DNA from 3 places in the Planococcus versutus genome. Region 2 is predicted to be linked to each of the others. Evidence: riboswitches for the same ligand, from Rfam matches in the RefSeq annotation. Region 2 holds a riboswitch; each other region holds the start of a gene.

Region 1 (8,332 bases), 1.4 Mb from region 2:
CGAACAATCCGTTGAACCCTGGGAATTCATTGATAATTTGTGGGAATACCACAAATGCCAATCCAACGCCTGCTGTAGCCACTTCACTCACTTCAACACCTTGCTGTGATGCCATAAAACCAAGTGCTGCGAAAACACCGATACCCGCTAATAACTCAAAGCTTGAGTTAGCGAATCCTGTGATAAAAGCATTATTTGTAATATCCGACTTTTTCGGAAGATAACTTGAATAGGTGATCATAATGGCAAATGCAACAGATAAACTAAAGAATATATGTCCGTAAGCTGCAACCCAAACTGACGGATCCATAATGGCTCCAAAATCAGGTTGGAAAAATGCTTCCAAACCTACTAATGCTCCATCTAATGTTACAGCACGAATTACGACTGCTAAGAAAATAACAACTAGTGTTGGGATAAAAATCCGGTTAGCCAGTTCAATTCCTTTTTTAACTCCAGCAAGTAAAATTCCGAGTGTAATGACCCAGACTAGTACTAAAGGAATAAAGACGCCCCAAACAATTCCACCTGTTTGTCCTGGACTCACTGTAAGTTGTAAAAATTCATTGAATAAGAAATCTTGTGTATCTTCGCCCCATGCCTGATTGAAAGAAAAAATAGTATAGCGCATTGCCCAAGCGATAATAACGGCATAATACACAGAGATAACAAAAGACACAAATACTGCCCACCAACCAAGCCATTCTAATTTTTTACCACCCATTCTGAAAAATGATAATGGTGCAGATCCTCGGTACTTATGGCCGATGGTAAATTCTAAAATTAAAATTGGTATACCAGCCGTTAGTAGAGCAAATAAATATGGTATGAAAAAGGCACCCCCACCATTTTCAAAGGCAACATATGGAAAACGCCAAATGTTACCAAGACCTACTGCAGAGCCGACGGCTGCCATGATAAAGCCGGCACGTGTACCCCATTGCGAACGTTCCATCTCTCTTCCCCCTTTGTTTTCCCATTCTTTTTACATAAAAATAGGAATTTTGAATGTATTCAGATTATTTGTTAATCTAAAATTAGTATACCGAGAGCCTGCTTTAATGTAAAGATAATTTCAAAAGATAATTCAAAAAACTATTGCTACAAAAGTAAAAAGGCAAAGAAGGAGCTTCTCTGCCAGGTTTCTATTAATTATTTTGTTGTTTTTCAATAATAGTTGTTCGTTGTGACCAAACTATAAATAGTACTGCTAGTACTACTAAGACGACAACTAATGAAATGACTAATGATCCTGTAAAACCTATGACTAAATACCCTATCGCCGCAATACCGGCAGCAGTCAATGCATATGGAATTTGTGTCAACACGTGATCCATGTGATTACTTCCTGCCCCTGTCGAAGACAAAATAGTGGTGTCAGAAATAGGTGAACAATGGTCTCCAAATACTGCACCTGCTAAAACAGCTGATAATGCCGGTAATAATAGTGAAGGATCTGCTTCGATCATGATTGTTCCAGCAATCGGTAACAAAATACCAAATGAGCCCCATGAGGTTCCTGTAGAAAAAGCCATAACACCAGCAAGAATAAATAACAGCACGGGTAACACAGCAGTCGGAATATTCCCATCAGATACGACACCTGCTAAATAAGCACCTGTTTCTAGTAAGCCAATCAATGATGTTAGCGACCAAGCAAAAATTAAAATCAAGACTGCGCCCATCATAGATTTGATGCCGGCCCAAATACCTTTTCCTACCCAGCCCATAGTCGCTGTTTTGTTTTTATTCATTTGCATCATATACAAAACAATTGATGTCAGAGCACCTAATAATCCACCTGTCACTAGCGAAGCAGGGACATCTGTGTTTTCAAAAATCAGCCAGATGTCAAAAACTTGATCAGCATTTTGATAACCTGTCCAAATCATGGCTGTAATTGTACCCACAATCAGTAGTAGAATCGGCAACAACAAATCTCTAACATGTCCGTGTGAATGTGTTGGAAACTCTTCTTTCATTTCACCAGGAATGGTTTTATTTGAGTCAAAAAGCTGACCTTTTGTAATTGCTAGTACTTCGTGTTTTTTCATTTCACCGAAATCGACATCACGGACAGCAACAAAAAAGACGATTGCGAGTGATGCTACTACATAGAAGTTCATGGGCGCCATCCATAGAAATGCTTCAAGTGCAGAATATTCAACGAATTTTTGACCTGCTAAAATGGTTGCAATGATGCCAATAATGGCGGCACCCCAGCTTGATACGGGAGAAATCACACAAACCGGTGCAGCTGTCGAATCAATAAAATAAGCAAGCTTTGCACGCGATACTTTGTATTTGTCTGTTATCGGACGTGCCACTTGTCCAACTGCTAGTGCATTAAAATAGTCGTCAATGAAAATTACCATCCCGAGTACGACAGTTAAAATCTTAGCTCCTCTTCGAGATTTGATGTGTTGAGAAGCCCATTCTGCAAAAGCATGACTGCCCCCTGATAAACTAACAAATGCTGTAATAATGCCCAGCAATAAAAGAAAAAGAATAATAAAAACGTTGTAAGCGTTGAATCCATCAGCCCAAAAAATAATTGCAAATGATGTATAGACTTCTTGCAGCGCATCAAGCGGTGCAAACCAAGTTAAAATAATGGCAGCAGCTACAATACCTGCACCGAGAGACAATAAGACACGGCGTGTTAATAGCACCATGACGATTGCAATAATTGGTGGTAAAATCGAATAAATTGTGTTCTCCATAAAAGCTCCTCCTCATTTTTGATGGGTGAAAAATGAGACAAAAAAGCTGACCTCTCCAGTTGGATAAAGTCAGCCTTCTACAATTCGTCTGTGCGCTAAAACATCAAACAACCCTGTAGCTCTCCATTTAAGCTGTTACTTAAATGACAGTGACATTCTTTTTCAGAATGACCCCAATTCGTTTTCTTAGACCACAGAAAATGAACTTCGGCAAAACTTCCTTTCAGATGTGTTCAACGCGGTCAAACTCGCACACCTTACTGATTAGTCTTGCAGCCTCTACCCATCAATATCTAATTCTTTACTAGCATAGCCTAAAATAACTCTAAAATCAACAGCCTATATATCTTGAATAATCTATCTATTTAACAGCTTTGCTATAAAAAAATTGACTGAATACATCACGAAGAAATTCTGGCATAAAATATGTTTTTGATGCTCTCTTTAAACTAGGGAAAAAATAACCGAATGTTAGCATATCCAACGTTATTAGTCGATACGTGTGGTCAGCTACAGCAAGTTGTTCATTGATATAAAACCGATGATCCACAATTTTCATATTTAAATGAATCATCTTACCAAATACTACTCCTCTAAAACCCATCCCTTTTAGTTCAAGTTGTGGCCATTCTGAATTTAAAGATTGCAAGTAAATTTCTTTTAACTCCGCACCACTCAACTCAATTAAACAGGGATTGATCGGATGAGGCAACATTTTGTGAAAATCATAGCGTGTCATAGCTCCTTGTTGCATATCTTCCATAAAAATCCCTGCATTGAATAACGCACAATCTGCTTCTGAAAAATCTATTAGCGCTTGACCAAATAAAGTCGCAAGCGTAGAATCTTTAAACCATTCCGCTTTTAATGTTTTGTCACTAGTAAAAATCAACTCGTTCATTTGTAGTTTGCCTTGTTCAACTAGCCACTCATCAAACCTATATTCGATCTCAGGTAATTGAGAAACTTCAACCAACTGTGCAGAGGATTTTCCGAAAACAGTGTCTACAGTTATGTGACCAATAAACATCCCAAATTTCCCAGCAGCACCAAGCAATGTATCGTCTTGCCATTTTCCTTCATGGAAAACATGATGTGTATGAGCCCCTAGAATAATATCAATATCTGGACAAAGTGTTGCCAATAACTCGTCTTCTTTAATGCCTAAATGTGACAAGCAAATAATCAAATCCGTCTTATTTTTTATTTGATCTACCGCTTCAACAATCGATTCTTTCGCATTCGTAACTTGCCAACCTAGCTTGCGATAAAATGGTGTAAACTCTGCTGTAGCTCCTACTAACCCAATACGCTTGCCACTCGCTGTAAGAAAGATATGATAAGGTTCTGCCCAATCTGGTCGCTGTCCTTGCAAATCGAACAAATTCGACACCACTACGTTAAAGTCAGCTTGCACATACAATTCAGTTAGCTCATCTTTTGACAATGTAATGCCTTCGTTGTTGCCAATCGTCACAGCATCGTATTGTGCTTCATTTAACAATTGGACATTTCCTTTTCCAGCTGTCCCTTCTGAAAATGGATGAGAACGATCAACATGATCACCGATATCTAAAATCAGACAGACGTCACCTTCTTCTTCATGCCATCTTTTATGCTCTGCTAAAAACGCTTTAATACGCGGCCAGTTTGTAAAGTGACTGTGTACATCATTAGTATGATAAATATGAATGGTTTCGCTCATGAAAACACCTCTTTAAAGACTCAGTATTCCTTCGTAAATCGAACGTACTCCTAATACCAAAAGCACAATTCGCAAAATTGTTACCAGCATTTCTGAATTGAGACGCTTATTTAATTTAGCACCTATTTGCGCTCCAATATATGCTCCAGGTACTACAGCTACTGTATAAATCCATGGCACATTTCCTAAAGAAATGTGCGTAACTGAGTTAACTAACGCAGAGAGAAAAACCATAAACATTGATGTTCCAACTGCCACATGGGGTGGAAATAAGAACAATAAAATCATCGCTGGTACAATGATCGATCCGCCCCCTATGCCAAATAACCCTGAAGCAAATCCAACAAAAAATGTTAGCAATAAAGCAAACCAAATCGGATAACCATAGACGTATTGCTTATTTTCTTTGTCTACAAACGTCGTTTTGCGTCCGTTATCCACAAACCAGTGCACTGCCTTGAGATGATCACGCATCAGCAAAAGCAATGATAGAAAAACAAGGAGAATCCCAAAATATAAATTAAATGAAGGCAAATCCAAATTTTTATTAACAAAAGCACCGATAATTGTCCCCGGTGCACTTCCTACAAAGAATATAAGTCCACTTTTATAATCGACAGTCCGGACTTTCATATAAGCTAAAGTAGAAGAAAGGCCAGTAAAAATCATCATAATAACAGATAATCCCACAATTTTTTGAGGTGAAAGCTCGGGGAAAAATGCAAAACTGGTTCCAAGAAAAAGCATAGCTGGGACTAATATGACTCCTCCCCCTAAACCTATTAAAGCACCCATGATGCCAGACATCACGCCAACAAGGGCCATAATGACAAAAACCATTAAAATCCTCCTTCAAATAAATCCAACTGCTTTGGCGAAAGTCCATCAAATGATAACTTATTCATTTGCTGAAACTGCTTAGCATTTCTTGCTGCATGCCCACCCGAATTATTATTAAAAACAACATAGATGTTCTCAGTAGTGCCGGCCATAGAGTTTACAGCTTGACTAATTTCATCGAGTTCTTCTTTCGTATAGTCATATAAGTAACGAACTTCTCGCCAGTTTTGTGCTTGTCCGGGATTTAACCAACCGTGGACGTTACGTCCATGAATGCGGAATAGAACTTTGTGTTGATTAGAAGAAATCGGTACGAGTGGAATCGAACCGTCTCCTGCTTGTGGTTCGTCACAAACCGAATGAATCAAATTGTTGTCACGCAAAAAACGCAAAGTTTTTTCACGCATATCTCCAGCATACCAAGATTGGTGACGAAACTCGATAGCCAACTCGAATTCTGTTAGCCTCCCCGTAATATCGCGGAGCTGATCTACATTTTCTTTCTGACAATCAAACCACGGAGGAAATTGCAACAATACCATCGCGAGCTTGCCTTCTTCTTTTAAAGGTTGTACTGATTTACAAAACGCCTCAAACATATCCTCACGTGTCTCAAATGGGTTTTCACCACGTAAGTGACCTGTCATTCCTTGATAGGCTTTAACCACAAATTGAAACTGTGAAGGCGTTTCACTTATCCACTTTCGAATATTTCGTTCTGGTTGAATCGCGTAAAAAGATGAATCCAATTCAACAATCGGAAAGTGAGCACTGTAATCAGCTAACTTTTCTGTTTTTTTTGAGCCTGGGCTATAGACATCCGGATGATCTCCCCAACCCGTTAATCCTACATAGATCATTGTCCCGCCTCCATTACTCTTTATTATTTTATGATAACATAGAAAAAATAGAACGTCTTTTTTAAAGAAAAAATCCTCTATAAGTTCCACTACATATAAGTCAAAAAACAATCATTCCTCAGCTAAAAGAGAGGAAGCTACTATAGCTCCTTTTCACTAATTAAAAACTAACTAATAACTAAAAAATAAGCTTTGGCATACGTGTTGTATGCCAAAGCTTATTTGGATTTACTTAAAAAGTCTAATCAGTATTTTAGAATAATCCGCCTAACCCTTTACTCCCGATCATTGATTTTGCAGATTCCATTAGTTCATTTTTTTCTGCTTCATCGATTTGTCCATCGTCGTAAGCTTCTTTTGCTTGTCCCATAATTTCTTTTGCTTGACTTAAGTCTGCATTTTTTAGTTTTTCTTTTAGTGCATCGAATTTCTGGCTCATGTTTAGCATTCCTCCTTATATAATTAACTTCTTTATTACTATACACGTTTAAAATTAAGTTAAACTCATTAAGCATATAAAAAAACCTTTGATATGAGTTATGCCATACCAAAGGTTTTGTGTAAATCATTTTAACCGATTGAGCCTTCCATTTCAAACTTGATTAAACGGTTCATTTCTACCGCATATTCCATTGGAAGTTCTTTTGTAAACGGCTCGATAAAGCCCATTACGATCATTTCTGTTGCTTCTTGTTCAGAAACGCCACGGCTCATCAAGTAGAATAACTGCTCTTCAGATACTTTCGAAACTTTCGCTTCGTGTTCCAAAGAAACGTTATCGTTTAAGATTTCGTTGTATGGAATTGTATCAGAAGTAGACTGGTTGTCCATAATTAATGTATCACATTCAATGTTTGAACGTGCACCGTCCGCTTTACGTCCAAAATGAACGATTCCACGGTATGAAACTTTTCCGCCTTGTTTTGAAATTGATTTCGAAACAATAGAAGAAGAAGTGTTTGGAGCTAAGTGAATCATTTTGGCTCCAGCATCTTGGTGTTGTCCTTTACCAGCAATTGCGATTGACAAAGTCATGCCACGTGCGCCTTCGCCTTTTAAGTAAACCGCTGGGTATTTCATCGTCAATTTCGAACCAATGTTGCCATCAATCCATTCCATTGTCCCGTTTTCGTACACAAATGCACGTTTCGTTACAAGGTTAAAGACGTTATTTGCCCAGTTTTGAATCGTTGTATAGCGGCAATATGCATCTTTTTTCACAATAATTTCAACAACAGCTGAGTGAAGTGAGTTCGTTGTGTAAACAGGAGCTGTACAGCCTTCTACGTAATGAACGCTTGCGCCTTCATCCACAATAATTAACGTACGCTCAAATTGGCCCATGTTTTCCGAGTTGATACGGAAGTATGCTTGAAGTGGTGATTCCACTTTAATGCCTTTAGGCACATAGATGAACGACCCACCAGACCAAACAGCTGTATTCAACGCCGCAAACTTGTTGTCTGCTGCTGGAATAACAGACTGCCAGTATTCTTTGAACAGGTCTTCGTTTTCACGAAGTGCAGAACCGGTATCTTTAAAAACGATCCCCATGTCTTCCAATTCAACTTTCATGTTGTGGTAAACAACTTCAGATTCATATTGAGCAGATACACCCGCCAAATATTTTTGCTCTGCTTCTGGAATTCCTAATTTGTCAAACGTACGTTTGATTTCTTCAGGTACTTCATCCCATGAAGTTTGGCTTGCTTCTGATGGTTTTACGTAGTACGTAATTTCATCAAAGTTTAATGAAGCCAAGTCGCCGCCCCATTGTGGCATTGGCATTGAGTAAAACAATTTTAATGCTTTCAGACGGGATTTCAACATCCATTCTGGCTCTTCTTTAATTTTTGAAATTTCTCTTACGATATCTTCAGTTAATCCTCTTTTCGATCTAAAAACTGAAACATCCTTGTCATGGAACCCATATTTATAATCACCGATTTCCGGCATTTTTTTCGCCATCGTCGTTCCTCCGTTCTCTATTACGATTTTTCTTCGTTTTGTACGCCTTTTTCCATGGCTTTCCACGCTAGAGTCGCACATTTGATACGGGCCGGGAACTGAGAGACGCCTTGTAATGCTTCAATGTCACCAAGGTCAATCGAATCATCGTACTCTTTACCAAGCATCATATCAGAAAAGATGCCGGAAAGCTTTAATGCCGTATCAATTTCCTGTCCTTTGACAGCTTGTGTCAT
Region 2 (8,332 bases):
AAATTGGTCAATATCTCCGCGATCATATATCAGGTAGTCAATTGGTTGTAATGGAAGCAATGGGACACAATCCACATTTGAGTGATTCAGAGGAAACGGTAAAACGCATTAAGGCGTATTTAGCAGAATAGAGGAGTGAAAATCGTGGAACAGCAACTCGATAGAGCTCCTTGTGGTTATTTGGTTCTGGACGAGGAACTGCGTGTCGTTGAAATGAATAGCACGTTGCGGAATTTGACAAGCGTAAAAAATCCACAACATATTCATGATTTACTGACGATCGCTTCTCGGATGTATTTCCAAACGTACTTTACTCCTGCTATTAAAATGCACGGCACTGTAAATGAAATGTTTTTGACCTTGAAAAGTGCGGCAGGACATATGCCAGTCTTGATGAATGCAGTAGAGCAAAATGGAGTGTACGAATGTGCATTGATCCAGATGAGTGTTCGTGGTGAATACGAAAAAGAACTCTTGTTAGCCAAGCGTAATGCAGAAAAGATCAATCGTGAAACGGTAGAAGCATACGAGAAACTGCAACATTTAATGAGCGAAGTAGAAAACAAACAGCAACAACTGATTGATCTGAACTCGACACTTCAACAATTGTCCGTCACGGATTCGTTAACGGGTTTGAAAAACCGTCGCTATTTAGAAGAGCGACTTCATGACTTGTTACTGCAGGCGCAAAATGGTCGGAAAGTGGCTCTTTTAATGTTGGATATCGATTACTTTAAGCAAGTCAATGATACATATGGTCACCAAATAGGTGATACAGTATTGCAAGAATTAGCACAGCATTTAGAAATGGAAGTTGGAACGATAGGCATTGTAGCGCGTCTCGGAGGAGAGGAATTTGTCGTCGTGATGCCAGACTCAGGAATTGAAGAAGGCTTAGCTATGGCTGACTCCTTATGTAAGCACATAGAAGTTGCTGACTGGATGCATGTACCTATTACGGTAAGTATCGGTGTCGCGGTTTATGCATCTGGAGACGAAGTAGGAAGTTTGCTATCCAGAGCTGACAGTTTTCTATACAACGCAAAAGCCAATGGAAGAAATTGTGTCTTTGGCAATGAATGAAAATCTGTTAACAATAGCTGTGATATTCAAACTGAATATTGCTTAACTAAAAAAACGCTGGATCCCCCTGGGCTTCAGCGTTTTTTTAATGTATTCAATTTGTCACTGCTTCAGACTGTAAGTTTGGCAAAGACTTGCGTAATGTCAGCGTTTCTCTGTCGGTTAGTGAAATCATTGGTAAGCGGACGCCACCAGTCGGAACACCTATAATATGGAGTGCTGCTTTAACCGGAGACGGATTTGGCGCAGCGAACATTGCGTGCATTGTTGGCAACAATCGTCTATGAATCGACGCTGCTGTTTTTACGTTACCTGTTTTATAGTTTGTAATCATGTCTTGCATTTCCTTGCCGATAATATGTGCAGAGACTGAAACAACACCTGTACCACCAATAGATAGCATTGGCAAAGTTAGACTGTCATCGCCACTGTAGACAGAAAAAGCTTCAGATGTGTGTTCAATAATTTCTGAAGCTGCATCTAGATCACCGCTTGCTTCTTTGATGGAAACAATATTGTTGATCTGAGATAAACGGATAACGGTTTCTGGAAGCAAATTGACAACGCTGCGTCCTGGAATATTGTACAGCATAATGGGTAAATGCGTAGACTGGGCAATGGCTTGAAAATGCTGGAACATGCCTTCTTGTGAAGGCTTATTGTAGTAAGGTGTAACGAGCATAATGCCGTCTACACCTGCTTGTTCTGCTTGTTGAGTCAATGAAATCGATGAACGCGTATTGTTCGAACCGGTTCCTGCGATGACCGGAATTCGTCCAGCTACAGTGGTGACAGCAAACTGGAACAATGATACTTTTTCTTCTATCGATAAAGTTGGTGATTCCCCTGTTGTTCCTGCCACAACAAGACCGTCAGAACCATGGCTGATTAAATGTTCAATCAGTTGTGCAGTTGCCTGGAAATCGATTTCTCCTTGATGGTCGAACGGTGTTACCATTGCTGTGATAAGTTGGCCGAAGTTCATAAAAAGCACACCCTTTTCTAATTTTTTTCGTAGCTTAGAGGTGAGGGAGCAGTTACGAATAAACAAAAAAGCAGCAACAGGGAGCCTGTTGCTGCAATAGAAACAATGTTTATGATTCGTTTCTGTGCATCAGATAGCCCTCCATATAGTTTCCTATATGACAGTCCTGCACTTATTGAATGCAGACCCAGTGAACAGAAATGTGAGATTTCCGTCACTTCGGCAAATCCCCCTTTTGGCAAACGTCAACGGATCTCCTACTCCTCGTTTTGCGTACTGATGGTTTTTGCGCCTCTATCCTACTCCTGTAAAACAAGAGCAAGAAATATTGAATTAGCTGTACTATAACAAATTGTTCTATCAATTGCAAGATACGAAAAGTAAAATGGGGTAGAAGAAGGTGAATAAAATGGATGAACAGAATGACGAACAAAAACTTAACATTATCACAGTAGGAAACCAACAAGGATTTACAGATTCTTTGCATCACAACCGTTACGAACCAACGCCTTACAAACTATTAGATATACTGTTTCAGCAGTACACGTTGTCAACAGGAGACCAGTTTGTAGACGTCGGTTGTGGCAAAGGAAGGTTGAATTTTTACGTTCATCATTTATTTGGAGTAAGGAGTACAGGAATCGAAATGAATGCCCTTTTTTATGCAGAAGCTCTGGAAAATAAAAAGCGTTATATCCAAAAACATAAAGATGCTGAAACGAGTATTGCTTTTTACAATGGACTGGCACAGCAATACCCGATAGCAAAGCAAGATAACGTTTTTTATTTTTTTAACCCTTTTTCTGTCCAGGTATTTATCGCATTTCTAAATCAGATTTTACGTTCTGCTGAAAAAGCGCCACGAACAATCAACGTAATATTGTTTTTTGCTTCACAAGAGTATCGCGATTATTTGGAAACGCGAACGACTTTTCAATTGATCAATGAAATTCCACTTCCTGATTTTTACAAAGAGCCACGCGAACGATTTTTAGTTTATCAGTTGTCTAAAATGGATTAGCATAGCGGTAACAAAGGGTATGATGATATTAAAATATTTTCGAAGCGAGGCGACTTTTATGGAGTGGAAAGGCAGAAAAGCGAGTAGAAACGTTGAAGATCGACGAGGCAAGGGTGGCGCGATTGTTGCAGGTGGCGGCATCGGAGGTATTTTAATTGTCTTGCTGGTAGCATTTTTAGGGGGCGATCCAGGCATCATTTTAGATCAATTAGGTGGATCACCAGGAACCACTTCAAACCAACCGTACAATACGACACCTGAGGAAGAAGAACTGGCTGAATTTGTCTCAGTTGTTCTGGCAGACACAGAACAAGTATGGACAAGAGTGTTTGCAGAAGAAGGCATGGAATATGTAGAGCCGACACTGGTTTTGTATACCAACAGTGTTGAATCTGCCTGTGGAACAGCAGGTGCATCAGTTGGTCCATTTTATTGTCCAGGTGATTACAAACTGTATATCGATTTGAGTTTTTACACAGAATTACAAACGCAATTTCAAGCGCCAGGTGATTTCGCTATGGCCTATGTCGTGGCACACGAAGTCGGACACCATGTCCAAAATTTACTGGGTGTAATGGAAAAAGTACAGCCGCTACGCAATCAATTGAGCGAAGAAGAGTACAATAAAGTGCAAGTGCGCTTAGAACTGCAAGCCGATTATTTATCTGGTGTTTGGGCCCACCATGCACAAGGTATGGGTTATTTAGAAGAAGGTGACTTAGAAGAAGCATTGACTGCAGCAAGTGCGGTAGGAGACGACACCATTCAACAGCGGTCCCGTGGTTACGTCGTACCTGAGAGTTTTACACACGGTAGTTCCGAACAACGCCAAAGATGGTTTAAAAAAGGGTTTAAGTCCGGTAATTTAAAAGAAGGCGATACCTTTAATGCGACTGATTTGTGATGTTACCTAAAGTAGAAATCACTTTTAGCATGTAAATAAAAGGGTGCAGCATTGATATTTTTGCTGATGTGATTCATTATATAAAATAGACAGTCTTTTCATATGCATGAAAAGAAATAAAGTTCTATAAAGGAAGTACAGTAGGATGGATGACAATATCACACGTATAGAATATGGTGAAAAAGAATTGATCCTCATCGGCACGGCACATGTTTCTAAAGCCAGTGCAGAACAGGTTAAAGCAGTTATTGAAGCAGAACAGCCAGATGCTGTTTGCATTGAATTAGATGCGCAACGATTTGAATCAGTAACGCAAGACAGCAAATGGAAAGAAACCGACATTTTCCAAGTGATTAAAGATAAAAAAGCAAGCTTATTGTTAATGAACTTGGCTATTTCTTCTTTTCAAAATCGACTTGCAGACCAGTTTGGTATTAAACCTGGGCAAGAAATGATTCAAGGCATAGCATCCGCTGAAGAAATAGGAGCAGAGCTGGTGCTAGCAGATCGCAATATTCAAGTTACGTTTTCGCGTATTTGGGGCAATATCGGTTTTATGGGTAAAGCACAGTTATTGACGTCTGTGTTCTTCAGTATTTTCAGTAAAGAAACCATTTCAGAAGAAGATTTGGAGAAGATGAAGTCGCAAGATACATTGAACGCGGTAATGGATGACTTTACGAAAGCTTTTCCAAAACTAAAAACACCGCTTATTGATGAGCGCGATCAGTATCTAGCACAAAAAATAAAAGAAGCGCCTGGTAAAAAAATTGTCGCTGTTCTTGGCGCAGCTCATGTGCCAGGTATTATTAAAGAAGTTCATAATGAGCACGATTTAGTAAAATTATCAGAAGTGCCGCCAAAGTCAAAGTGGCCGAAGATTATTGGTTGGGCAATACCTGTAGCGTTAGTCGTGATGATTGCGATTACGTTTATGAATAACCCTGCGGCCGGTATCGATCAAACCATTAGTTGGATTTTGTGGACTGCATGTCTTGGTGCAATCGGAGCGGCGATTGCTTTTGGCCATCCATTAGCGATTTTGACCGCATTTGTCGGTGGCCCTATTGGTGCCCTTCATCCTCTTTTAGCCGCTGGGTGGTTTTCTGGACTAGCACAAGCATATGTTCGTCGTCCGAATGTGGGGGATTTCCAAACATTGTCGAAAGATGTGTTTACTCTTAAAGGATTTTGGGACAATAAAGTTACACGCGTACTACTCGTAGTGGTTTTGACAAATCTAGGAACTGCAGCTGGTAACATCATTGGAGGAATTGACGTAATTCGTTTGTTTTTCCAAAATCTTTAACCGTGAATTTGAGACAGCTACTAAAGCTGTCTTTTTTTAGTGGAGAAAATACTTTTTGCAGATGAGCGCGTCATCTGGTTTTTTGGAGCTTTTTACTAGTGTTTTTAAATGCATAGTTATACAATAGTTATACAAAAAATGCAGAGGAGGCTAACTGATGAAATATATATTAGATCGAAGCAAGTTATTCATATTTTTAATTTTAATTCTGTCAATCGTTGGAGCATATGTCTTTCTCACATTACCTCAACGTGAAATTCCAGAAACACCTCCAAGCCTCGTATTAGTTTCAACAATCTTGCCAGGTGCAGGACCTGAAGAAGTAGAGACGTCCATAACCAATCCACTGGAAAATGAAATCCAAAAGGTAAACGGCATTGCTTCACTGCAATCTGTTTCTGCTAATTCTGCTTCTATCATCACGTTAGAAATAGAAGATGGTGAAAATCCAGATGAATTGATCAATAGCATTCAGCAGCAGGCCGGAAATGCAGCTTCAGGATTTCCAGACAACGCATCAGAAACAACAGTGGAAAAACTAGATTTAACTTTTCCTTTAGTGTCGTATATGTTCTACGGAGACAAAGAAGAACTGGCAAGTATGGAAGATGCGTTAGCTACGCTTTCTGAAGAAGTAGAAGCTGTTTCTGGAGTTGCTGGAACAACGGTTAAAGGTTTAAACTCACAGCAAGTTCTGATTGAACTCGATAGTGAAGAACTGGCCGCTAATGGGCTTCAGCCGTTTGAAGTGTTCCAATCGCTTCAACAAGCAAATCAGCCATTGTCACTTGGAACACATGATAATGGCAACGAGCAAGTGAGCCTAACTGTGCAACAAGGTCAAGGCATCGACAAACTAAAAGAACTGCAAGTAGGAGCAGCGGCAGTACCACTTGAAGATGTTGCGACGATCGAGACGATAGATCAAGAAACGGAAGATATTGTGACGTTTGAAGGCGAAGACGCCATTTCGTATACCGTCTTTTTGCAAACAGCACAAGATGTTCCTTCTGTAGATGACAAGGTCTCTAAAGTTATTGAAGAATTTGCAACCGATCTTCCAACTGGCGTTCAAGCTGAGAAATACGAATCTCAAGCGGATAATGTGAATCAAATCTTCGACAGTTTATACGTTTCATTGGCCATCGCTGTCTTAGCTGTTTTGATCGTCACGACAGCTGGATTAACGCTGTTCGGATCTTTTGCAGTCGCGTTGACTGTATTAGCTTCTGTACTCATCGGAATGATTCCGATTCCTTGGTTAGGCGTTGACTTGAACCAAATCTCAGTGATTGGTCTCATTATTGCCATCGGTATTTTAGTCGATGACAGTATTGTCGTTAACGATAATATTCAGCGGCGTTACAAGCTAGGGGATTCCGCTCGCGATGGAGCGATTACTGGCGTGCGTGAAGTATACCCATCGATTATTTCTTCTAGTTTGGCGATTGTCGTGACATTCTCTCCATTGTTATTGCTATCAGGTGGCAATGGCGCGTTTATCAAGGCCTTGCCCAGTATTTTAATTACGACGATATTAGCTTCAACAGTGCTGTCTATTACACTTGTCCCCATGATGCAATATTTGAAAACGAAACGAAGAGCAAAGAAAATTTCAGATACTCCTGGATTCTTAGGGAAACCACTCGAGAAAATTGCGTTGTTTTATTCGAATAAAGTGTTGAGTGGTGTATTAAAACGTCCTTTACTTGTTGGAGTCGGAGGCTTGTTAATCGCGACAGGATTATTATCTCTTGCGCTCTTTACGCCTTTTGAATTTTTCCCAGCAGCTGACCGTGAAGAAGTAACGATGAACGTCCGCCTTGCAGAAGGTACGACGATTGAAAATACGGATGAATTTCTTGCTAGTTTGATAGAAGAAGTCAAATCTGAAGATGACGACATTGCTGAAATTTCAATCTTTTCAGGTGAAGGATTGCCAAACTTGTTTGCTTCTTCAATGAACAACACAGGGGGCAACACCGGTCAAGTGGTATTCCGTATTGACCGTGAACAAACAACTGCTTCGGACTTTATCGATAAATGGCAGCCCGAGTTGCGCGAACGTTTCCCAGAAGCCGAAATTTTCTTGGATACGATTGTACAAGGGCCACCTGTAGGAGCTCCAGTTACAGTGGATATTACAGGTGAAGATATTGAAGAATTGGCGTCTATTCGCGATGGATTAAAAGAGCAATTGTTGGCAGAAGGCGCTACGATTGTTACGGATAATTTAGGCGACCCGGTTCCAGCGATTGAATATGTGCCAAATCAACAGGCGCTGCAAGAAAACAAAATTGCGCTTAGTTCAGTGACCAATCAACTTCAGCTTTTGACACAAGGTGTGCCGCTTTACACCATTTATGAAGGTCAAATGCCATACCAAGTGTTCTTGAAGCAATCAGGCATTGACGATGGTCAACCAATTGACTTGTCTCAATTCGATGTTCCAGCAGTTAGTCAACAAGGACCACCGACATTGGTGCCGATGAATGAGTTGCTAACACCAGAAGACACAACGAAATTGTCACAGGTACCGCATAAAGAAGGAGACCGTTCAATTACGCTTCGTGCATTTGGTGAGATTGATGACTTTGAAAACAAAATGTTGGCTGTCATTGACAAAGAGCGTGAGTCATTGACAGATGGCTACGAATTATCGACAGGTGGAGAAAACTCTGATCAAGAAGCTTTCTTTGCTGAAATTGGTCTATTGTTCTTAGTTGTCATTTTGCTAGTTTACTTAGTTATTGCGTTCCAATTTAAATCGTTTAGCTTACCATTCCTTGTGTTGATCGCAGTTTACTTAGGTATTTCTGGTGCAATTCTTGGATTGTTCTTAACGCAAACACCGTTAAGCTTCCTTGGCGTTATGGGAATTGTTTCTCTAACAGGGATTGTTGTACGAAATGCAGTTGTGTTGATTGACTTTGTAGAAACACGTCGTCTATCAGGGGACTTTGATATTAAAGAAGCCATTGTCGAATCAGGCTATGCTCGCATCAAACCAATCCTTTTGACAACTATCAC
Region 3 (8,332 bases), 1.6 Mb from region 2:
AACATTGTTATTGTTGAAAGACGGAGAAACAGTTGATAAAGTAGTTGGTTTCCGACCAAAAGAAGCATTAGCTGAATTGGTTGAAAAACACGCATAATTCTTAACCGGGTCCAGTGATGGTGCCCGGTTTTTTAATAGGGTGAGATAAAATGGCAAATGAATTGATTCGACACAAATTGGCGATACTTCCTGATCAACCTGGCTGTTATCTGATGAAAGATCGGCAAAATACTATTATTTATGTCGGCAAGGCAAAAGTGTTAAAAAATCGTGTACGCTCTTATTTCACGGGTAGTCACGATACAAAAACACAACGATTGGTCAATGAGATCGAAGATTTTGAGTATATTATTACTTCTTCAGATAAAGAAGCATTGATTCTTGAATTGAATTTGATCAAGAAGTACGATCCTAAATACAATATTATGTTAAAAGACGATAAAACCTATCCTTACTTAAAAATTACAGGAGAGCGTCATCCAAAGCTAATCACCACAAGACAAGTAAAAAAAGATAAAGGCAAATATTTTGGACCTTATCCAAATGCTTACGCAGCAGCAGAAACAAAAAAACTACTCGACCGTTTGTACCCACTGCGGAAATGTCATACGATGCCTGACCGAGTATGTCTGTATTATCATTTAGGTCAATGTTTAGCACCGTGTGTTAAACCGGTTGAAAAAGAAACCTATCAAGAAATGATCGATGGCATTACGAAGTTTCTAAATGGTGGATTTCGTGAAGTAAAAGTACAGTTGGTTGAAAAAATGTCAGAAGCGGCTGAAAAACTGGAATTTGAACGCGCAAAAGAATATCGTGACCAAATTAATATGATTGAAACTGTCATGGAAAAACAAAAAATGGCGATGAACGATTTTACCAATCGCGATGTTTTTGCTTATGCTGTGGACAAAGGCTGGATGTGCGTGCAAGTCTTTTTTGTCAGACAAGGCAAATTGATAGAGCGAGACGTATCGCTGTTTCCACTTTATCGTGATCCAGAAGAAGAGTTTTTGACTTATCTCGGTCAGTTTTATGAAAAAGCCAATCACGTCAAACCGAGTGAAATTCTAATTCCTGAAGCAGATGATCCTGAAATGTTAAAAGAATGGCTTGGCATTCGCGTACTCGTTCCGCAACGCGGTAAGAAAAAAGAATTAGTGGCTCTTGCCAAGAAAAATGCGGAAGTAGCCATTAAAGAAAAATTCCAATTGTTAGAACGACAAGAAGAACGAACCATTGGTGCTTGTGTGGATTTAGGAGAGGCGATGAACATCGAAACGCCTTTGCGAATTGAAGCATTTGATAACTCGCATATTCAAGGTGCAGATGCAGTTTCTGCGATGATTACGTTTATTGACGGGAAACCGTCTAAAAAAGATTACCGCAAATACAAAACACGCAATGCGTCAAAGCCCGATGATTATGCGGCGATGCGAGAAGTGATTCGTCGCCGGTATTCACGCGTATTAAAAGATGGATTGCCATTGCCTGATTTGATCGTCATCGATGGTGGAAAAGGACAAATGGAATCAGCACGTGAAATTTTAGAAGATGAGCTCGGCTTATCGATTCCAATTGCAGGTCTTGCAAAAGACGCGAAGCACCAAACTTCCCAGTTACTGTACGGTTCACCAATTGAAATTGTGCCACTTAAACGAACGAGTGAAGCGTTTTATTTATTGCAGCGCATTCAAGACGAAGTCCATCGTTTTGTAATTACGTTTCATCGACAGTTACGTGGCAAAAACTCTATTCAATCAGCACTTGATGGTTTAGAAGGAGTGGGTCCAAAACGAAAACAGCAATTGCTGAAACATTTTGGATCAGTTAAAAAAATCAAAGAAGCATCCGTAGAAGAAATGAAAGAAGCAGGAATGCCTGAAGCAATTGCGCAATCGATCGAAAAGCACTTTGCTGAAGAGACGTTGCCAAGCGAATCGTAACATGGTAATGTAAGTAACTAATTAGATCACTTGGAAAAGTGATGATAGAGGCGCGAACATCAATAGTAAGCATTCGGAGATTTGCAGAATCTGTGATGAATGGTGAAAGGGATGATCGCCGAAGTGTGCGTATTTACTGCTGTTGCGTATGCTGGTTCTGCATTTAACAAATGCAGAGCTGTCAGAGTCAATCTCTGGAGGGCTATCTCACATGGGCGTTTTTCGTACATGATGAAAGAGGTAGTTTACCGCGATTGCGGTAAGCTGCCTTTTTTTGTGTTAGCGAAAGTACTAACCAATTTGAGAGCCACACACTGAATACAGGAGTGGATAGAATGAAAACAATCGTTATGAAATTTGGCGGAACATCCGTCGCAACTCCTGAAAAAATTATAGAAGTTGCGAAAAGAGCAATCCGTGAAAAAGAGCAAGGCAAGCGTGTAATCATTGTCGTATCTGCAATGGGCAAAACAACGGACACATTGCTTGGACTTGCAGCAGCCATCTCACAAGAGCCCTCTAAACGTGAAATGGATATGTTGCTCGCTACAGGTGAACAAGTCACAATTTCTTTACTAGCCATGGCTTTTAAAAAGCTAGGATACAAAGCGTTGTCTTTTACTGGCTGGCAAGCAGGAATTGCAACAGAGTCAGTGCCACGCAATGCGCGGATTGAACATATTCACACAGAACGTCTTGAACGTGTGTTAGAAAAAGGGTATTTTTGTGTTGTGGCTGGATTTCAAGGTGTTGATAAAATGGGTAACATTACAACACTAGGTAGAGGAGGATCCGATACAACAGCTGTCGCACTTGCAGCAGCATTAAATGCAGAAAAATGTGAAATATATACAGATGTCAACGGCGTTTACACAGCTGATCCGAGATGTGTGACCGGTGCACGGAAACTACAACAAATTTCTTATGACGAAATGTTAGAGCTCGCGAACTTAGGAGCAGGTGTTTTACATCCAAGAGCTGTTGAATTTGCTAAAAACAATAAAGTACCGTTATCGGTCAGAGCCAGTTATTCTGACGAGCCTGGCACAATCATACAAGAGGTGATCACTGTGGAGAAAAACTTAATCGTCCGTGGCATAGCATTTGAATCCGGAGTTGCACGAGTGACCGTTACATATAAAAAGCCTTTTAACGGATCATTGGCCAATATATTCAATACACTTGCTGAAAACCAAATTGATGTAGACATTATTGTTCAAAGTATTAGCGACGAATTTCCACCATCTGTTTCTTTTTCAATAAGCCAAGACAAGTTAAAAGAAACTCGAAGCGCATTAACAGAGGTACATGAAAAAATGGGTTTTTTATCAATCAATATAGAAGAGAATTTGGCGAAGGTATCAATTGTTGGTTCCGGAATGGTATCCAATCCAGGAGTTGCCGCGCGGATGTTCGATAGTTTAAGAGGGGAAGAAATCCCGGTTAAAATGGTCAGTACGTCTGAAATTAAAATTTCAGTTGTTGTGCCCCAGTCGAATATGGAACAAGCTGCAAATGCTTTGCATAAAGTATACGATTTAGCTGAAGTCCAGTTTTCTAAAGAAATAGTCGTTTCTGCCACAGACTGATGGATAATTTAGAGGATCGTGACAAGATTCACAAAACGTTCAAATTCTCATTCGTAAAAGAATAGTAATGCTTGTGTGTATGCTCTACACGCAATAGCAACCAAAAAGCGATTCTCAATTAGAGAATCGCTTTTTGGCGAATTCTATTAAAACGGTTACATTTTAACGCGTTTAAAGATTGATTTTGCATTTTACTTCCTTTGGAAAGATAGTAACTATCTGTTTTAAAAAGTTGAGTTGCCTTGACGCTCTTAAAGGGTGGGAGTACAATAAATATGTCATATTATTGTATCATGATGGTGTGCGGCTTCATGTGCATTCGGAATTTTTCGCTTGCTTTGATGCTGCCAAACAATGTTTGAGGGGGGTAAAATTTTGGATAACAATCGTGAATTTTTAATGCGCAGGCTGCACTCATTGTTAGGAATTATTCCTATCGGCTTATTCTTAACGCAGCACTTAATCGTTAACCATTTTGCAACACAGGGTGAAGAAGCGTTTAACAAGGCATCTTATTTTTTGGCAAATCTTCCATTCGTTATTTTCCTGGAGATCTTCGTTATTTACCTGCCGATCATGTATCACGCTTTCTATGGTCTATACATAGCGTTTACTGCGAAGAACAATCCTGGACATTATAGCTACTTGCGTAATATTTTATTTGTCGCACAACGCTATACAGGGGTCTTCCTAGTAGTCTTTATCGCTTGGCACGTCTTTGAAACAAGATTCCAAGTCGCGATCGGAGCAGCTGCTGAAGCTGATTTTAACATGATGGCCAACATCTTAGATAATCCGTGGATGATGGCATTTTACATCGCCGGTGTTTTAACAGCAACGTTCCACTTAGCAAACGGACTTTGGTCTTTCCTAGTTACGTGGGGAATTACACAATCCGCATCAGCACAGCGATATACAACTTATTTCACGCTTCTAGTATTTGTTGTATTATCAATCATTGGTATCAGAGCATTGTTTGCATTCGTTTAAGAATGTTTCAATTATTGGTGAACTAAAAGAGGAGTGAACACTAACATGGCGAAGGGCAAAATTACGATCGTCGGTGGCGGACTTGCTGGCTTAATGGCATCAATTAAAGTAGCAGAAGCAGGCGCACCGGTCGATTTATTTTCAATCGTTCCCGTTAAACGGTCCCACTCAGTATGTGCTCAAGGCGGGATTAATGGAGCGGTAAATACAAAAGGTGAAGGGGATTCTACGGATATCCACTTTGATGACACGGTGTATGGTGGCGACTTCTTAGCAAATCAACGCCCTGTAAAAGCAATGGCAGAGGCAGCACCTGGAATTATACGTATGTTCGATCGGATGGGCGTTATGTTTAACCGTACGCCGGAAGGTCTTTTAGATTTCCGACGCTTTGGTGGAACTATGTACCACAGAACAGCGTTTGCTGGTGCAACAACTGGCCAACAATTATTGTATGCATTAGATGAGCAAGTTCGTCGTCACGAAGTGGCCGGACTGATCACGAAATACGAAGGTTGGGAATTCCTTGGTCTTGTTCTTGACGAACAAGGTGTCGGTAAAGGGATCACAGCTCAAAATATGACGACAATGGAAATTAAATCGTTCCGCGCAGATGCTATTATCATGGCAACTGGTGGACCAGGGATTATTTTCGGGAAATCGACGAATTCTGTTATTAATACAGGTTCAGCGGCTTCGATCGTTTATCAACAAGGTGCATACTATGCGAACGGTGAGTTTATTCAAATTCACCCAACGGCAATTCCAGGAGACGATAAACTGCGCTTAATGTCAGAATCGGCTCGTGGAGAAGGCGGACGTATTTGGACATACAAAGACGGCAAGCCTTGGTATTTCCTTGAAGAAAAGTATCCGGCTTTCGGAAATTTAGTTCCGCGTGATATTGCAACACGTGAAATTTTTGACGTATGTGTTAACCAAAAACTCGGCATTAATGGCGAGAATATGGTGTACTTGGATCTTTCTCACAAAGACCCGAAAGAACTGGATATTAAATTAGGTGGAATCATCGAAATCTATGAGAAATTCACAGGCGATGACCCACGTAAAGTACCAATGAAAATTTTCCCTGCTGTTCATTATTCAATGGGCGGACTATGGGTGGATGATCATCAAATGACGAGCATTCCTGGTGTCTTAGCAGCAGGAGAATGTGATTACTCTCAGCACGGTGGAAACCGTTTGGGCGCAAACTCATTGCTTTCAGCTATATATGGTGGTATGGTCGCAGGACCAAATGCGCTTGAATATATCAACGGTCTCGAAGTGTTGGCAGAAGATCTTCCATCAACTATTTTCGAACAGTATGAAGCAGAAGAAAAACGCAAATGGGAAGAAATTTTAGCATTAGACGGTACAGAAAACGCATATGTTCTTCATAAAGAACTTGGCGAGTGGATGACAGATAACGTAACAGTAGTTCGCTATAACGATCGTTTAGAAAAGACGGATTTAAAAATCCAAGAACTTCTTGAGCGGTTTAATCACATTAGCATTACGGATACACAGCTTTGGAGTAACCAAGGTGCGATGTTCACACGTCAATTGCGCAATATGCTTCATTTGGCTCGAGCAATCACAATCGGCGCGCTTAACCGCAACGAGAGCCGCGGAGCTCATTACAAACCGGATTTCCCGGAACGTAATGACGAGGAATACTTGAAAACGACTATGGCTAAATTTAATGGCTTAGAGGCACCTATCTTCCATTATGAAGAAGTCGATACAGCGTTAATTCCACCGCGTAAACGTGATTATTCAGCAAAAGCATAATTATGAAGGGAGCTAATTTACATGGGTGAAGCAGCAAAAACAGTCATATTTGAAATCGAACGCAGAAACTCTACGGATGAAGATTCGTATTGGGAAAAGTTCGAATTGCCATATAAGATGAACATGAATGTCATTTCGGCATTGATGGAAATTCGTCGTAACCCTGTCAATATGGAAGGGAAAAAAACCACTCCTGTAACTTGGGACATGAACTGTCTAGAAGAAGTTTGTGGCGCATGTTCAATGGTCATCAACGGCAAAGCACGTCAATCATGTACGGCGCTAGTTGATCAGTTAGAACAGCCAATCCGTCTTCAACCGATGAAAACATTCCCTGTTGTTCGTGATTTAATCATTGACCGCAGTCGTATGTTCGACTCGTTGAAGAAAGTTAAAGCGTGGGTGCCAATCGATGGTACGCATGACCTTGGAGATGGACCACGTATGCCTGAACGTAAACGCCAATGGGCTTACGAACTATCTAAATGTATGACGTGCGGTGTATGTCTTGAAGCATGTCCGAACGTCAACGACAAATCTGACTTTATCGGGGCTGCGCCACTTTCTCAAGTTCGTTTAATGAACGCACATCCAACAGGTGCTATGAACCGTGATGCTCGTTTGAACGCTCTTATGGGCGAAGGTGGATTAGCAAGCTGTGGAAATTCTCAAAACTGTGTAGAATCTTGTCCAAAAGGAATTCCGTTGACCACGTCAATCGCAGCATTAAATCGCGATACGACTGTTCAAATGTTCCGTAACTTCTTCGGAAGTGACAGAATGGTTGACTAGTAGTTTGATAAAACCCCGCTGCTGCGGGGTTTTTATTTTTGCCTACAATTAAAACGTCTGCTCTTTCTTAAAGATTTTGATATACTAGTAAAATGAAAAAGATAAATAAGTACAGACAATGTAAATAGAACACAAAAACAAAGAACTTTTTGCAAAGCAAGAGTTGTTAGTTCCATCAAAAGTCGAGTAAGGAGAGGTACATATGAAAGCAAGTTATATTGAAGACTTTCAAAAGTGGAAACAAGAGTTCTTTTTTTCCGCGCCGGTTCAAGTGCGTTTTTCTGAAACGGATATGTTTGGTCACGTTAATAACACCGTACCTATTGCTTATTTTGAATTTGCGCGAATTGAATTTATGAAAAGCATGGGCTTGATGCAGCGGTGGCTTGAAGCAGGCAATGAGTTGTTTCCAGTTGTCGCAGATATGCAAGTAGACTTTGTGCAGCAAGTGTTTTTTGATGAAAAGTTAGAGGTGTATGTGAAAGTTGCGCGTGTTGGCACAAGCTCGGCGGATATTCATTACTGGACAGTGAATGAAAAAAAAGAAACCTGCTTTACAGGGCGAGGCGTAATTGTCCAAATTTCAAAACAAACCGGAAAAGGCCATCCTTGGTCTAAAGAAGAAATCGACATGCTTCGCACAACGCATCTAGTAGCCGTTAAAGAGTAACGGGCTCTTGCCAGATGTATAAAAAACCTTCACTATAGAACTAACATAGAGTTTCTGAGGAGTGATGACGAGTAATGAATGAAGACAAACAAGAAACAATCCATGAATTAGAACGCATCGCATTTATGGAAAAAGAACTGCGTTACATTGCTGGAATCATTAAGCAAAAAGGTCGAGAAATTTTAAGTTCTTATACCATTACACCACCTCAATTTATTGCGCTGCAATGGTTGTTTGAGCACGGGGATATGACAATTGGCGATTTATCGAATAAAATGTACTTAGCTTTTAGTACAACAACGGACTTAGTAGACCGTATGGAAAAAAATGAGCTGGTTGTTCGAATTCGTGAAGAACAAGATCGTCGCGTTGTTCGGATAAAATTGTTAAAAGAAGGCGAACGCGTCATTGAAGAAGTGATTCAAAAACGTCAAGAATACTTGCAAACTGTATTAGCAGACTTTACAAAAGATGAAGCGGGAAATTTTGCTGCGCTACTTGAAAAATTACACACAAACATGAAATAGGATAGAGGCGATGACGTTGAATGC

Evidence for each region. A riboswitch is a leader RNA that binds a small molecule or an ion and turns the genes downstream of it on or off. The one in region 2 is predicted to bind lysine.
Region 1: it holds a riboswitch for lysine, as region 2 does, so the genes downstream of both, I858_RS05595 (Na+/H+ antiporter NhaC family protein) here and dapA (4-hydroxy-tetrahydrodipicolinate synthase) in region 2, are expected to answer to the same signal.
Region 3: it holds a riboswitch for lysine, as region 2 does, so the genes downstream of both, I858_RS06740 (aspartate kinase) here and dapA (4-hydroxy-tetrahydrodipicolinate synthase) in region 2, are expected to answer to the same signal.

Annotation. Positions count from the first base shown of each region.
Region 1 covers NZ_CP016540.2:1,106,318-1,114,649, reverse strand. Annotated here, with positions in the region: gene I858_RS05600 (sodium-dependent transporter) at 1-955, opposite strand, end outside; gene I858_RS05595 (Na+/H+ antiporter NhaC family protein) at 1,149-2,723, opposite strand; lysine riboswitch at 2,832-3,013, opposite strand; gene I858_RS05590 (bifunctional metallophosphatase/5'-nucleotidase) at 3,085-4,428, opposite strand; gene I858_RS05585 (sulfite exporter TauE/SafE family protein) at 4,441-5,268, opposite strand; gene I858_RS05580 (DUF72 domain-containing protein) at 5,268-6,128, opposite strand; gene I858_RS05575 (hypothetical protein) at 6,382-6,567, opposite strand; gene sufB (Fe-S cluster assembly protein SufB) at 6,699-8,096, opposite strand; gene sufU (Fe-S cluster assembly sulfur transfer protein SufU) at 8,117-8,332, opposite strand, start outside.
Region 2 covers NZ_CP016540.2:2,963,212-2,971,543, reverse strand. Annotated here, with positions in the region: gene I858_RS14965 (alpha/beta fold hydrolase) at 1-131, shown strand, start outside; gene I858_RS14960 (GGDEF domain-containing protein) at 145-1,083, shown strand; gene dapA (4-hydroxy-tetrahydrodipicolinate synthase) at 1,178-2,068, opposite strand; lysine riboswitch at 2,195-2,373, opposite strand; gene I858_RS14950 (class I SAM-dependent methyltransferase) at 2,478-3,089, shown strand; gene ypfJ (KPN_02809 family neutral zinc metallopeptidase) at 3,148-3,993, shown strand; gene I858_RS14940 (TraB/GumN family protein) at 4,139-5,302, shown strand; gene I858_RS14935 (efflux RND transporter permease subunit) at 5,460-8,332, shown strand, end outside.
Region 3 covers NZ_CP016540.2:1,324,931-1,333,262, forward strand. Annotated here, with positions in the region: gene trxA (thioredoxin) at 1-97, shown strand, start outside; gene uvrC (excinuclease ABC subunit UvrC) at 150-1,946, shown strand; lysine riboswitch at 1,984-2,159, shown strand; gene I858_RS06740 (aspartate kinase) at 2,282-3,535, shown strand; gene I858_RS06745 (succinate dehydrogenase cytochrome b558 subunit) at 3,911-4,525, shown strand; gene sdhA (succinate dehydrogenase flavoprotein subunit) at 4,571-6,319, shown strand; gene sdhB (succinate dehydrogenase iron-sulfur subunit) at 6,341-7,111, shown strand; gene I858_RS06760 (acyl-CoA thioesterase) at 7,314-7,781, shown strand; gene I858_RS06765 (MarR family winged helix-turn-helix transcriptional regulator) at 7,856-8,308, shown strand; gene racE (glutamate racemase) at 8,325-8,332, shown strand, end outside.